DNA from 2 places in the Pandoraea vervacti genome. Region 1 is predicted to be linked to the other one. Evidence: riboswitches for the same ligand, from Rfam matches in the RefSeq annotation. Region 1 holds a riboswitch; the other holds the start of a gene.
What was found. A riboswitch is a leader RNA that binds a small molecule or an ion and turns the genes downstream of it on or off. The one in region 1 is predicted to bind thiamine pyrophosphate.

Region 1 (6,447 bases):
TCTCATCGGTTCGCGTTTGCGCTGAACCACCCGCACACTGCCGGGCGATCACGCTCCGGCTTCTGGTCTCGCACACCGGCTTCAGGGTCTCGTCACACGGGTCGACTATGATGGAACGGCTTGCGTTGTGCAGTCGTCTGAGCGCAACGCCGGCTCCTCTCGACCCCTAAGGAGATTCACATGGCCAACGCCAAGATCCTAGTGGTGTTCTATAGCATGTACGGGCACATCTACAAGATGGCCGAAGCGGTTGCCGAAGGCGCGCGCAGCGTCGCGAGCGCCGAAGTCACTATCATGCAAGTCCCCGAGCTCGTGCCCGACGACGTCCTGGAAAAAAGCGGCGCCAAGGCCGCCCGTGCCGCGTTCGCGAACGTGCCTGTCGCGCGCGTAGATCAGCTTGTCGACTACGACGCGATCATCTTCGGCACCCCCACTCGCTTCGGCAACATGACCGCGCAGATGCGCAACTTCCTCGACCAGACGGGCGGCCTCTGGGCCAAGGGGGCGCTGGTCGGCAAGGTCGGCAGCGTGTTCGCCAGCACCGCCACGCAGCACGGCGGACAGGAAACGACGATCACGAGCTTTCACACCACATTGCTCCACCACGGCATGGTGATCGTCGGCGTACCGTACACCGAGCCGGGCCTCACCAACATGGCCGAGATTACCGGCGGCACTCCTTACGGCGCCACCACGCTCGCGGCGGGTGACGGCTCGCGCCAACCCAGCGAAAACGAACTGAAAATCGCGAAGACACAAGGTCGTCACGTGGCGGAAATCGCCGCTGCCCTCAAGCACGGGCGCACGTTGTAAGCGCTCGACCGGGCTTTCATCGCGCGGTTGCACCGCCACTGGCGTCTGCACCGCGCGATGATCAATGCCGTCGCACGCCGGGCGGGCCTGCGCACGACGTCACGTCGCGCTCAGATCAGCTTCAGATCCTTGAGCACACTGCGTACGATGCGTGCGCGCTTGGGCGCGTCGGCGTCTCCCCCCATATCCATGTTCAGCGCGACCATCGTGAGATTGCCGTCGCGCTCCAGCCAGCCTACCCACCAGCCGATATCCGGCTTCTTGTCGACGAACCAACCTGTCTTGCCATGGAGCACGTAATCGGCGTTGGCTTCGACAATCGACATCTGACGCACGATGTCCTGCGTGCGCGCCGAGAACGGCAACGTGCCGCGCGCGAGACGTTGCAGGAAATCGACCTGCTCACGCGCCGAAATCTGCAAGCTGTCGTCGACCCAATAGGCATCGGCTGCACGACCGATGGTGTGATTGCCATATCCGACGGCGTCGAGTTTCGATTGCGCATAATCGCGTGCAATCTTGTGCGACACGATCTGGTAACACGGCAGGCACGACACGCGAAACGCCGTGCGCAAATCCATCGCGGCACTCCAGGCCTTGGTGCGACGCGGCTTACCGTCCCAGGGAATCACCTCGCGCTCATCGTTGAGCGCCCCCGATTCGAGCGCCAGCAAGCTGTTGAAAATCTTGTAGGTGGACGCCGGCGACACGCGACGCTCCGCCCGCGCCGAATCGAACGCCTGATACGTTTGCGTCTTTCCATCGAGCACGACGATCGTGCCCTTCACGTTCTCCTGCGCGAAGTACTTGCCCCAGTCGGCGCGCTCGGTGATGTGCACGGGGGCGGGCATGTCGGCGGGTGCGGTCTTCACGACATCGGCCGCATGCGCCGGCGTCGTGAAGACGACCGGCAAGACGAGCGCAGCGCTCAGACGCGCCACGAATGCCACGCGCCGCCAATGGGAAATTATTGTTTTCATTTAGCAGTCCTGATTGGATGAATGACAAACACGTTGTCCAGGTATCGATGGCACTGGCCAGGCGCCTGCTGTCGAGAGCGTTTGCAGCTTAGTGCGCGTTTCGACAGATGCAAAGCGGCGCTACCGTAACCGACGTAACCGCCGTATCATCTGCACGCCCCCTCTGAGTATGCCGAGGATGGCGCGGACGTCGTCCGCCCGCCCGGAGCGATTGGATTTCCCTCCCGCCATGTCCGATACCGCTGCTACGCCGCGTGCTGCCGACACCGCCCCCGCTTCTGCTGCTGCCTCCGCCACCCCCGCGGCGCCGGCGCTCGTCGTCCGCCTGGATGCGCCGCAGAAGATCGATGGCCGCCCGGCGCGCTATCAAAGCCTGTGGTTGCTGATGCGCGTCTACTACGCGGCGCGGTACGAAACCGCCCCCGTTTCGTTGGCGTCGCTGAAAGTCCGTTTTGGCCAGACGGCCATTGCGGGCGACCTGCGAATGCTCATCAGCCGCGCGTTTTCGGACTTTGCGCGCTGGGGCGTCGCAGTCGGATGGGGCGACGATCGACAGATGGACGTGCGCCTGCTCCCCACACGTGGGCGCGGCAAGGGGCCTTTCTGGCTCGCGCCGCATGAGACGTCACGCATCGAGGTCACGATCGGCGGCACCACCCCCGCCGATTCGCGTCGGGCCATCGCCACGTTTCTGGGTCTGCCCCACGATGCGGCGCCCGAGACGCGAACGCCGGCACTCGATTACGTCATGCAGGACATCGCGTTCTGGCATCACCTGACACTGGGCAAGCGCGACATGCAGGACGGCGTCTTCTTCGCGCCGCCGCCAGCCGCCTCGCCCGGCGAGCTCAGACGTGCCCATCGTACGGGGGCGATTCCGTCGTTTCACGCAGCGCAGGTCTGCGCGGTAGACGACGTGCAACTCGGCATTGCGCTGCTCGCCGAGACCATCGTGTGGCGGCGCATGGGCGACGCCCTGCGCACGAAGCAAACGCTCGCTACCCTCGCCGCCACATTCGGCGCCACCCCGTCCGGGTCGCCGACGCTGCGCGCCATGCACTGGATCGTGCAGGGCTGGCAAGCTTACGCGTTGCGCGACGAAGCAGGCGCGTTGGCGCACCTCCAACGTATCAGCGACGACGCCTCGCTCGCCCCCTGCCTCCTCTACAACCCGCGAATCCGCTTCGAGAGCCGTAATCTGCAAGCGCTGCTGCATAAATCGCACGCCGCACGCAACGGCCCGATGCCGGCACGAGCGCAATCGGCCGCCGACGCGCTGGCCGCATTTTCCGACGCCTTGCAAGCCGCCTTCGAGGCCGATTCCATCGAACTGGCGCAACACGTCGCCGCGAACATCGGCCTGTCGCTCTGGCTCTTCTGGCAAAGCGCCCTCATCGACCCCGGCAGGCGTCTGGCCGCAGCCGACGTGCAGCGTCAGGCCTTGCGCTGGATCGGCCTGTCGGAGTGGATCTGCGACCGCTTCGGCGTGGGCGGAAATTCGGTCTGGAATACCGTCTTCCTGTTGCGTATCGCGCGCGGCGCGGTCCCGGTGCGGCGCGCCCCGGACCTTGAGACCCTGCGCGCGAGCACGCCGCTGGCGGTCGACGCCTTTCTCGATGCGGTGCAACCGTTCGGCGCCCCGTTCTCCCGCGCCAAAGGGTTTCTGCGCTGGACCGACGTCATCATGACGACACTGGCGGACCATGAAGAGGGACGCGTGCGCTTCGAACCGTTACAACTCGCCAACCTGTGGTTCGAGATGTTGTGGTTTGCGCTGCATCAGGACGGCGACTCGCCTCAGGCGCTGCATGCCGCCCAGTCGCTCGGGCGCGTGCTGCCGATGCTCCCGCCGCCCGACCGGCGCTTTTTCCGCGATGCCTTGCGGCTGATGCCGCGCGAGTTTCAGCGCGAGGTTCGCCTGGCGCAACAGTAGGCGTTCATTCATGGCGACGACGCACGCACGGGGTGCGAAACCACCACGAAACCGCGGCTGCACAAGCTTTCGACGATGGCGGGAATGTCGCACCGCACCATGTCCGGTTCACGTTTTTCGGGACACATCGCGCTTGTGTTTGCCGGGTATGTCGGTGTATCGTTGCCGCAAAGCTAAGCGCAGGGGTCCTGCAACGTGAGTTGTGGGTGAGAAATACCCTTAGAACCTGATCTGGATAATGCCAGCGCAGGGAGCGTAGAAATTCCTCGCCCCCGTTCATGCTCCTGAGCCGCTTTGCGCCGAAATTGTCGGCGTCAACACGTGCCCCGCCAGGAGACATTGCATGAACGCCAATCCGAAGTTCCTCTCAGCCAACGCGCGCGTGGACGAAGCCGCGATCGCACCGCTGCCCAATTCCCGCAAGATTTACGTACAGGGTTCGCGCCCGGACATTCAGGTCCCGATGCGTGAAATCTCGCAAGCCGACACGCCGACGAGCTTCGGCGGCGAAAAGAACCCGCCGATCTACGTCTACGACTGCTCGGGCCCGTACACGGATCCGAACGCGACCATCGATATCCGCTCCGGTCTGCCCGCGCTGCGCGCGAAGTGGATTGAAGAGCGCGGCGACACCGAAGCTCTGCCGGGCCTGTCCTCGGCCTATGGCCGTGAGCGCGCGGATGACAGCGCGACCGCCGATCTGCGCTTCCCCGGCCTGCATCGCACGCCGCGCCGTGCCAAGGCCGGCAAGAATGTGACGCAGATGCACTACGCACGTCAGGGCATCATCACGCCCGAGATGGAATACGTCGCCATTCGCGAAAACCTGCGCCGTCAGGAATACATCGAAAGCGTGCGCAATGCCGGCCCGCAAGGCGAGCGTCTGGCCAAGCTGCTCTCGCGCCAGCATCCGGGTCAGCATTTCGGCGCGAGCATTCCCGCCGAGATCACGCCGGAATTCGTGCGCGACGAAATCGCTCGCGGCCGCGCCATCATTCCGAACAACATCAACCACCCGGAATCCGAGCCGATGATCATCGGCCGTAATTTCCTCGTGAAGATCAACGCGAATATCGGCAATTCGGCCGTGACGTCGTCGATCGGCGAAGAAGTGGACAAGATGACGTGGGCGATCCGCTGGGGCGGCGACACCGTCATGGATCTGTCGACCGGCAAGCACATCCACGAAACGCGTGAGTGGATTCTGCGTAACAGCCCGGTGCCCATCGGCACGGTGCCGATCTATCAGGCGCTCGAAAAGGTGAACGGCAAGGCCGAAGATCTGACGTGGGAAATGTTCCGCGACACGCTCATCGAGCAGGCCGAGCAAGGTGTCGACTACTTCACGATTCACGCCGGCGTGCGTCTGGCGTACGTGCCGATGACGGCCAACCGCATGACGGGCATCGTCAGCCGCGGCGGCTCGATCATGGCCAAGTGGTGCCTCGCCCACCACAAGGAAAGCTTCCTGTACACGCACTTCGAAGAGATCTGCGAAATCATGAAGGCGTACGACGTTGCGTTCTCGCTGGGTGACGGCCTGCGCCCCGGCTCGATCTACGACGCCAACGACGAAGCGCAGCTCTCCGAACTCAAGACGCTCGGCGAGCTCACGCAAATTGCCTGGAAGCACGACGTTCAGGTGATGATCGAAGGCCCGGGCCACGTCCCGATGCAACTCATCAAGGAGAACATGGATCTCCAGCTCGAGTACTGCGACGAGGCGCCGTTCTACACCCTTGGACCGCTGACCACGGACATCGCACCGGGCTACGACCACATTACGTCCGGTATCGGCGCGGCCACCATCGGCTGGTACGGCACCGCCATGCTGTGCTACGTCACGCCGAAGGAACACCTTGGTCTGCCCAACAAGGACGACGTGAAGGAAGGCATCATCACGTACAAGCTTGCCGCCCACGCCGCCGACCTTGCAAAGGGTCACCCCGGCTCGCAGATTCGCGACAATGCGCTGTCGAAGGCACGCTTCGAATTCCGTTGGGAAGACCAGTTCAACCTCGGCCTCGATCCGGACAAGGCGCGCGAATTCCACGATGAAACGCTGCCGAAGGACTCCGCGAAGGTGGCTCACTTCTGCTCGATGTGCGGCCCGCACTTCTGCTCGATGAAGATTACGCAGGACGTGCGCGACTACGCTGCGAAGCAAGGCATTACGGACGAAGCCGCGCTCAAACAGGGCATGGAAGTCAAGGCAGTCGAGTTCGTCAAGAGCGGCGCCGAGATCTATCGCCGCACCTGATGCCGCCTGGCAACCGAGAATGCCGCGCCGGCATTCGACGCACAGGCAAAGCAAACGCGCCCGGGTCACACCGGGCGCGTTTTTTTGCAGCGTCGGCCAGCGGCAATCGACTACCCGCCGGCGTGGACGCGCAGGATCAAGCGACGTCCGGAGCCCGGCTCGTCGCCTCTGCCGGTACGGTCGGAATGCCGCGCATCGTCAGTTGATTTCGCAGACGCTGTGTCGCGATATGCGGCGCTGTCGACGACAACGATGTCGCCAGTGCCGTGAACGCCCTGGTGTTCGTTGCAGGCATGGCGGCGGCATCGACCACCTCGACATGGCGCATATCCCAGTGACGCTCGCCCAATTGCTCGATGCCCAGGGCCAGTTTGACCCATTCGTCCGTTCCCAGTCCGACCGTGCCCGGCAGATCGCCCCGCACGAACGCCTGATGCATTGGCAACCCATCGGAAAACCCT
Region 2 (6,447 bases), 830 kb from region 1:
GAATGGTCGTCTTCAGATGATCGCGCGAGAAGATCTGCGTGAAGTTGCCTTGCAACTGGCCTTCGGCGATCTTGCGGCGCGTTTGCGTGAAGATCTCCGGATCCGACACGTTGCGGCGCACATAGATGATCCACACCGCCGGCAGAATGCCGATCCAGAAGCACGCACGCCATGCGTAGCCTTCATCGAGCACGGCGAAGAAGAACCAGTACAACAATGCCGCCGCCGCCCAGCCGACCGACCAGCTGCTTTGCACCGTGCCGACCGCCTTCGCGCGATGCTGCGGCGAACGGATCATCTCACCCATCATCATGGTGACGACGGTCCACTCGCCGCCGAAGCCAATGCCCTGCAACGTGCGCGTGATCAGCAGTTGCCAGAATGAGTTCGTGAAGCCCGAGAGGAAGGTGAACAGGCAGAACGTGGCGATGGTCCATTGCAGCACGCGCACGCGACCGAAGCGGTCCGCGAGAATGCCGGCGAGCCACCCGCCGATCGCCGACGAGATCAGCGAACTGGTCGCGATCATGCCGGCTTCGCCCTTGGTCATGCCCCAGGCGGCAATGAGCGTGGGAATGAGAAACGAATAAATCATGAAGTCGAACGCATCGACGGCGTAGCCGCCGAAGCCCGCATACAGGGCCTTGCGCTCCTTCGTGTTGAGTTCGTTGAACCAGGAAAAAAATGCCATGAAGACTCCTCGGTGGATCGTGTGCTTGTCGTTATGTGTGCGACGTGTGGTTCTTGTCATTCAATGCGTGGCATCGATGCTTGAGTCCACGTCTGACTCGGGAAATCGGGCAATGCGCAAATCGGGAAGGCGCCGCACGCCTCACAGCGTCAGTCCGCCGTCGACATGAATGACCTGGCCCGTGATCTGCCGGGCGTGCGGGCCGAGCAGGAAGACGGCCAGCGCGGCGATGTCGTCCGGCTCGCACAGACGGCCGGTCGGCGTGGCGTCGGCGGCGCGCTGCCACGCGCTCGGGTCGATGGCCGAGTGGCCGCTGTCCTTGCGGGTATAGCCGGGCGCCACGCAGTTGATCGTCACGCCCGTGCGCGCATATTCGGCGGCGGCGCTTTTCGCCAGGGCTTCGATCGCGGCTTTCGCGGCGGCCGTGGCGGGAAATCCCGGCTGGTTCGGGGCAAAGCGGTGCGCGACGAACGAGCTCACGGCAACGACGCTGCCGTGCGGCGAGCATTGCAGATCCGGCAGCGCACAGCGCAACAGGGCGGCGAACGCGCCGGGCATGGCGGCGAGTGTGCGCGCGAAGGCCTCGTCGTCGATGTCGGCCACGCGCTGGCGCGTGGCGAATCCCGCGTTGCTCACGAACTGGTCGACAGGGCCGAAGGCATCGTGCGCGGCGTCGACGAGTCGCGCCGCGGCGCTCGTGTGCGTCAGGTCGCCGAACCAGATGGCGCACTGTGCGCCGAAGCGCTCACACGTATGACGCACCTCGGCCAGCCGTGCCTGACTGGCGTCCGACGCGCCGCGGGTGTGCAGCAGCAAACGAGTATCGGGAGACGCCAGACGACGGGCGATGGCCGCGCCAATACCGGAGGCGGCGCCAGTGACGATGATGGTGCGGCCCGGGCGGTGCACTGCGGGTTGCATGGGCGCCGACTGGCTGGACGAGGAGGCTGGGGTGGTCACGATGGGCCCGGATAGCGCGTAGGGGTGCTCGTGATTATGCCAAACGCCCTGCGCGCCGGGCCAGAGGCGTCAATATTATTTATGAAGTGAACGAATCGGGGCGTGAGAATACGGCGCCCCCGTGCCACCCCGACGTGCGAAGCGATACCGGGCGCTATACCGCCCCCGCCATTGGCGAGGCTTGCACATGGGTCGTCGCGGGCAACGTCATGGTGTGCTGATGAAAGCGTCCGAGCGTGTCGCGATGCGCCACGCTGACGATGGCGGTGCCCGGCAAGCGGGCGTGCAGCGCTTCGTATACGGCTTCTTCGGTTTCGACATCGAGCGCGCTGGTCGCTTCGTCGAGGAACAGATAGTCCGGTTTTTGGAGCAATGCGCGCGCTGCCGCGAGACGCTGTTGTTCGCCGCCCGACAGACGCCGCGCCCAATGCGCGGAGGTTTGCAGTTCGTCGCCGTATTGCGCGAGACCTACGGCGCCCAGTGCGTCGCGGCAAGCGGCGTCGGTGAAGGTATCGGGCGAGGAGGGGAAGGCGAGCGCGGCCTTGAGCGTATCGATGGGCAGATAGCTTTGCTGCGAGAGAAACAGCACGCGCGCGTTGGCGGGGACTTCGATGCGTCCGCTGCCAAACGGCCACAGCCCGGCGAGCGCGCGAAGCATGGTGCTCTTGCCGCAGCCCGAGCGTCCGCGCACGAGCCAGCGCGAGCCGGGGGCAAAGGCGAACGACCCGGCGAGTGCGAGCGGTGTGCCGTCGGGCAGTGACAGCTGCAGATCCGCTGCCATGTAGGCGGGGCTGTCGGGCGACTTGACGACGGCGATGCCGCCCTCGTGGGGGACGTCGTCGATGACACGGGTGAATTCGCGCAGACGGTTGATGGTCGCCTTCCAGTCGGCCAGCGTCTGGAAGCTGTTCACGAACCACGAAAAGCCGTCGCTCACCTGCCCGAAGGCGTCGATGATTCGCATCAGCACGCCTAGTGTGAAAGCGCCTGCGAAGTAGCGCGGGGCGGCGGCCATGATCGGGAAGACGATGGCGATCTGTGCGTAAATCGAGTTGGCAAAGATCAGACGCTTGGTCACCACCATGATTTGCCACCAGTTCTCGCGCACCGCGCCGAACGCCGCTTTCAGGCGCGAGAGCTCCGCGCCTTCGCCGCGATAGAGCGCGACTTGCTCGGCCGACTCGCGCAATCGCACCAGCAGGAAACGGAAGTCGGCTTCCACCTGCTGCTGTCGATAGCTCAGGCCGACGAGCGGACGGCCGACCTTGAAGATGAAGAACGAACCCACGATGGCGTACAGCGCCGCGACCCAGACCATGTAGCCCGGAATCGTGATGTTCATGCCGCCGAGCGCGAACGACAACGCGCCCGAGATCGTCCAGAGAATGGTGGTGAACGAGAACAGCGAGACCACTGTCGTCAACAGGTCGAGCGAGAGCGCGAGCGACGAATTGACGAGCGAGCGGATGTCTTCGGAGACACGCTGGTCCGGGTTGTCGGCGAGATGATCGCGCTCGATCCGGTAATACGCCTGATGCGCGAACCACCGGGTCAGGTGGGTGTCGGTGACCCACTGACGCCAGCGGATTTCGAGCATCTGGCGAAAGTACGTGCGAAACGTCGCGATGATGATGAAGCTGAACGCCAGCACCGCGAACTCGGCGAGCGACGACTTGAAGACTGGCCAGTCGCGTTTGTCGAGTGCGTCGTAAAAGCCGGCATTCCACGCGTTCAGGCGCACGTTGATGAACACGACCGCGAGGTTCAGCGCGATGACGAGGCCGAGCAGCCGACGACCCTCCCAGCGCTTCTCCGAGACCCAGTACGGCCGGATCAGTTGCCAGGCGCTCGGATGCTTCGGCGGCCTCGGCGCGGGTGCGGCACTATCGTTAGCCGGACCGGCGGCGGGCGGGGTGGGCGGGGTGGGGGACTTCGGCGTGAGGGCCATGATCGTCGGGCGGCGTGGCCGCAGCGGAGCTATGCTTTTTGTTGACTCATTGGACCGCAGGCCCCGATGGTGCGTTGCACGATTTCGGCCCTCAGGCGCTTGCCGTGGGGATTTCCAGTTTACGTCCCGTTACAAGCGACGGGAGATTCGTCAAAAAACGAGACGCAACGAGCGTGCAACCGGCCGGGAAGCCAGCTTGCACGGGCGTTGGCATCTATGTTGTAATGGCTTCGGGCGAAACAGGGGTGCTCCGTAATTGGCGTAGTCACGTCATAGAGATCGCGGGGCTGAGAGAGACCCTTTGCACCCGACCCGGGTAATACCGGCGTGGGAAGTTTCCGACTCCTCCAGTGGGGTAAGGTGTCCAACACCGTTTCGTCCTTTTGCTTTCATGAGGAAAGGACCCCATGCGTTGCCTTGCGCGACATCCCTCGAATACTTCTGAATGCCTGCGCGCCGTGATGGCCCGCGCGGCTACGTGCGTATGAGCGCGACCGCATCGCGTGTCGCCTCCCGTGCGGACGTCGCCGTGCTGGGCGGCGGGCTGTCCGGCCGTCTGCTCGCATGGCAACTGATTCGCGCCGGGGCGCGTGTGGCGCTGTACGAGCGCGGCGACGCCGACGGCTCGTCGGCGGCGGGCTGGGTGGCCGCCGCCATGCTGGCGCCCCTGGCTGAGGCGGCGGTGGCCGAGCCGAGCATCGTCGAGATGGGCGCTGTTGGCCTGGAGCGCTGGCCCGGCCTGATCGACGGCCTTCCCGAACACGTGTTTTTCCAACGCAACGGCACGCTGGTCGTGTGGCATCAGCCCGACCGCGCCGAAGCCGTCATGTTCGAGCGCCGGATGCGCGCCAATGCGCCGCCGGCGTTGCTGCGTGGCGGCGTCGAGCGAATTGCCGGTGCGCAGCTTGGCGACGTCGAACCGGCGCTCGCCGGACGTTTTCAGGAAGGATGGCTGCTGCCGAACGAGGGGCAACTGGATAACCGTCAACTGCTGCGCGCCTTGGCGGCCGGCCTCGCGAAGGCGGGGGCGGAATTGCACTGGCATACGGCAATCGCCGAGGGACAGTATCCGGACGCCGGTCTCGTGATCGACTGCCGCGGGTTGGGCGCGCGCGAGGCGCTCACGCGGTTGCGTGGCGTGCGTGGCGAAGTGGTGCGCATTCACGCGCCGGGCATCGGACTGCGTCGGCCGGTACGATTGCTGCATCCGCGCTATCCGATCTACATCGCGCCCAAGGAAGACGATCTCTATGTGATCGGCGCGACCGAACTCGAGTCGGAGGACATGTCGCCGGTGACGGTGCGCTCGGCGCTCGAACTGCTCTCGGCGGCGCACTCCCTGAACCCGGCGTTCGGCGAAGCGCGCATCGTCGAGTTGAACGTCAACTGTCGTCCGGCGCTGCCCGACCATCTGCCTCGTGTGCAGTGGGACGGGGCGCGACTGCTGCGCGTGAACGGGCTCTACCGTCACGGGTATCTGCTTGCGCCAGCGGTCACGGGCGAAGCTTGCGCGCTGGCGCAGGCACTGATGCAAACGACGGGCGCAACACGGGATGCGTTCGACTGGGAGACATGGCGAGCGAGCCGGCCGTGGCCGGATCTGTTCCGTCAGGCATGAGAGGAAGCGGTACGCGATGGACATCCATATCAATCAACAGACACTGAACGTGGCCGAGACGGCGACGTTGGCCGAGGCGCTCGCCGCCTTCGGCGCCAAGCCGCCGTTCGCGGCGGCGATCAATGGGCAGTTCGTGCCCAAGACGCAATACGCCGCGCGTACGCTCGCGCAGGGCGACAAGATCGATGTCGTGCAACCGGTGGCCGGAGGCTGAAATGAACGCATTCACCGAATCGAACAACGTGGCCGCCAGCGGCACGCGCGACGCGCTGACGCTCTACGACACCCGTTTCGGCAGCCGTTTCCTGCTTGGCACGGCGCGGTATCCGTCGCTGCAAGCGCTCAACGACGCCATCGACGCGGCGCGTCCCGGCATGGTGACGGTGGCATTGCGCCGCCAACTGTCGGGCACGGGGGCGCAGGCATCCGAGGGCCACTTCTGGGAGACATTGCGCCGCCTGGCAGTGCCGGTGCTGCCCAATACGGCGGGCTGCCATTCGGTGCAGGAAGCGGTGACAACCGCGCAAATGGCGCGCGAAGTCTTCGAGACCGACTGGATCAAGCTCGAACTGATCGGCGACGACTACACGCTTCAGCCCGATCCGTTCGGTCTGGTGACGGCCGCCGAACAACTGATTCGCGAGGGTTTCAAGGTACTGCCGTACTGCACGGAAGATCTGGTGCTGTGCCGCCGACTGCTGGACGTCGGCTGTCAGGCGCTCATGCCGTGGGGCGCACCGATCGGCACCGGCAAAGGCGTGATCAACCCTTACGGACTGCGCTTGCTGCGCGATCGCCTGCCGGATACGCCGCTCATCGTCGACGCCGGTCTGGGTTTGCCGTCGCATGCCTGCCAGGTGATGGAGTGGGGCTACGACGGTGTGCTGCTCAATACGGCCGTCGCACTCGCTGCGCAACCGGTGGAAATGGCGGGTGCGTTCGCCGGGGCGATCAAGGCTGGCCGGGCGGCTTGGCTTGCGGGCCCGATGGCCGAGCGCGAGAGCGCGCAGGCCAGTACGGCGGTCGTTGGCGTGCCGTTCTGGCATCAGACGGGCGCATAAGCGCATAGACACTTGGAGCGGATTCCGTCCGCCCGATTGCCCACACGGCAGACGGGCCAGGGCGGGCCGGCTCGCCGACTTATCAAGGCGTGCGCGCACAGGTTCGCGCACCGCCGGTTCAACGAGGAATCTTCATGACGACGCACGCCGGTGCCGCGGGGCTCTCGCA

Region 2: linked by a shared signal. The riboswitch ahead of UC34_RS22685 (FAD-dependent oxidoreductase) and the one ahead of thiC (phosphomethylpyrimidine synthase ThiC) in region 1 are both predicted to bind thiamine pyrophosphate.

What each region holds. Positions count from the first base shown of each region.
Region 1 covers NZ_CP010897.2:4,364,982-4,371,428, forward strand. The annotation lists gene UC34_RS18940 (hypothetical protein) at 1-25, shown strand, start outside; gene wrbA (NAD(P)H:quinone oxidoreductase) at 181-813, shown strand; gene blaOXA (OXA-62 family carbapenem-hydrolyzing class D beta-lactamase) at 924-1,793, opposite strand; gene UC34_RS18955 (hypothetical protein) at 2,023-3,726, shown strand; TPP riboswitch at 3,898-3,996, shown strand; gene thiC (phosphomethylpyrimidine synthase ThiC) at 4,070-5,986, shown strand; gene UC34_RS18965 (hypothetical protein) at 6,123-6,447, opposite strand, start outside.
Region 2 covers NZ_CP010897.2:5,195,280-5,201,726, reverse strand. The annotation lists gene UC34_RS22700 (MFS transporter) at 1-691, opposite strand, end outside; gene UC34_RS22695 (SDR family NAD(P)-dependent oxidoreductase) at 833-1,612, opposite strand; gene UC34_RS22690 (ABC transporter ATP-binding protein/permease) at 1,806-3,599, opposite strand; TPP riboswitch at 3,831-3,950, shown strand; gene UC34_RS22685 (FAD-dependent oxidoreductase) at 4,084-5,217, shown strand; gene thiS (sulfur carrier protein ThiS) at 5,234-5,431, shown strand; gene UC34_RS22675 (thiazole synthase) at 5,433-6,278, shown strand; gene UC34_RS22670 (thiamine phosphate synthase) at 6,413-6,447, shown strand, end outside.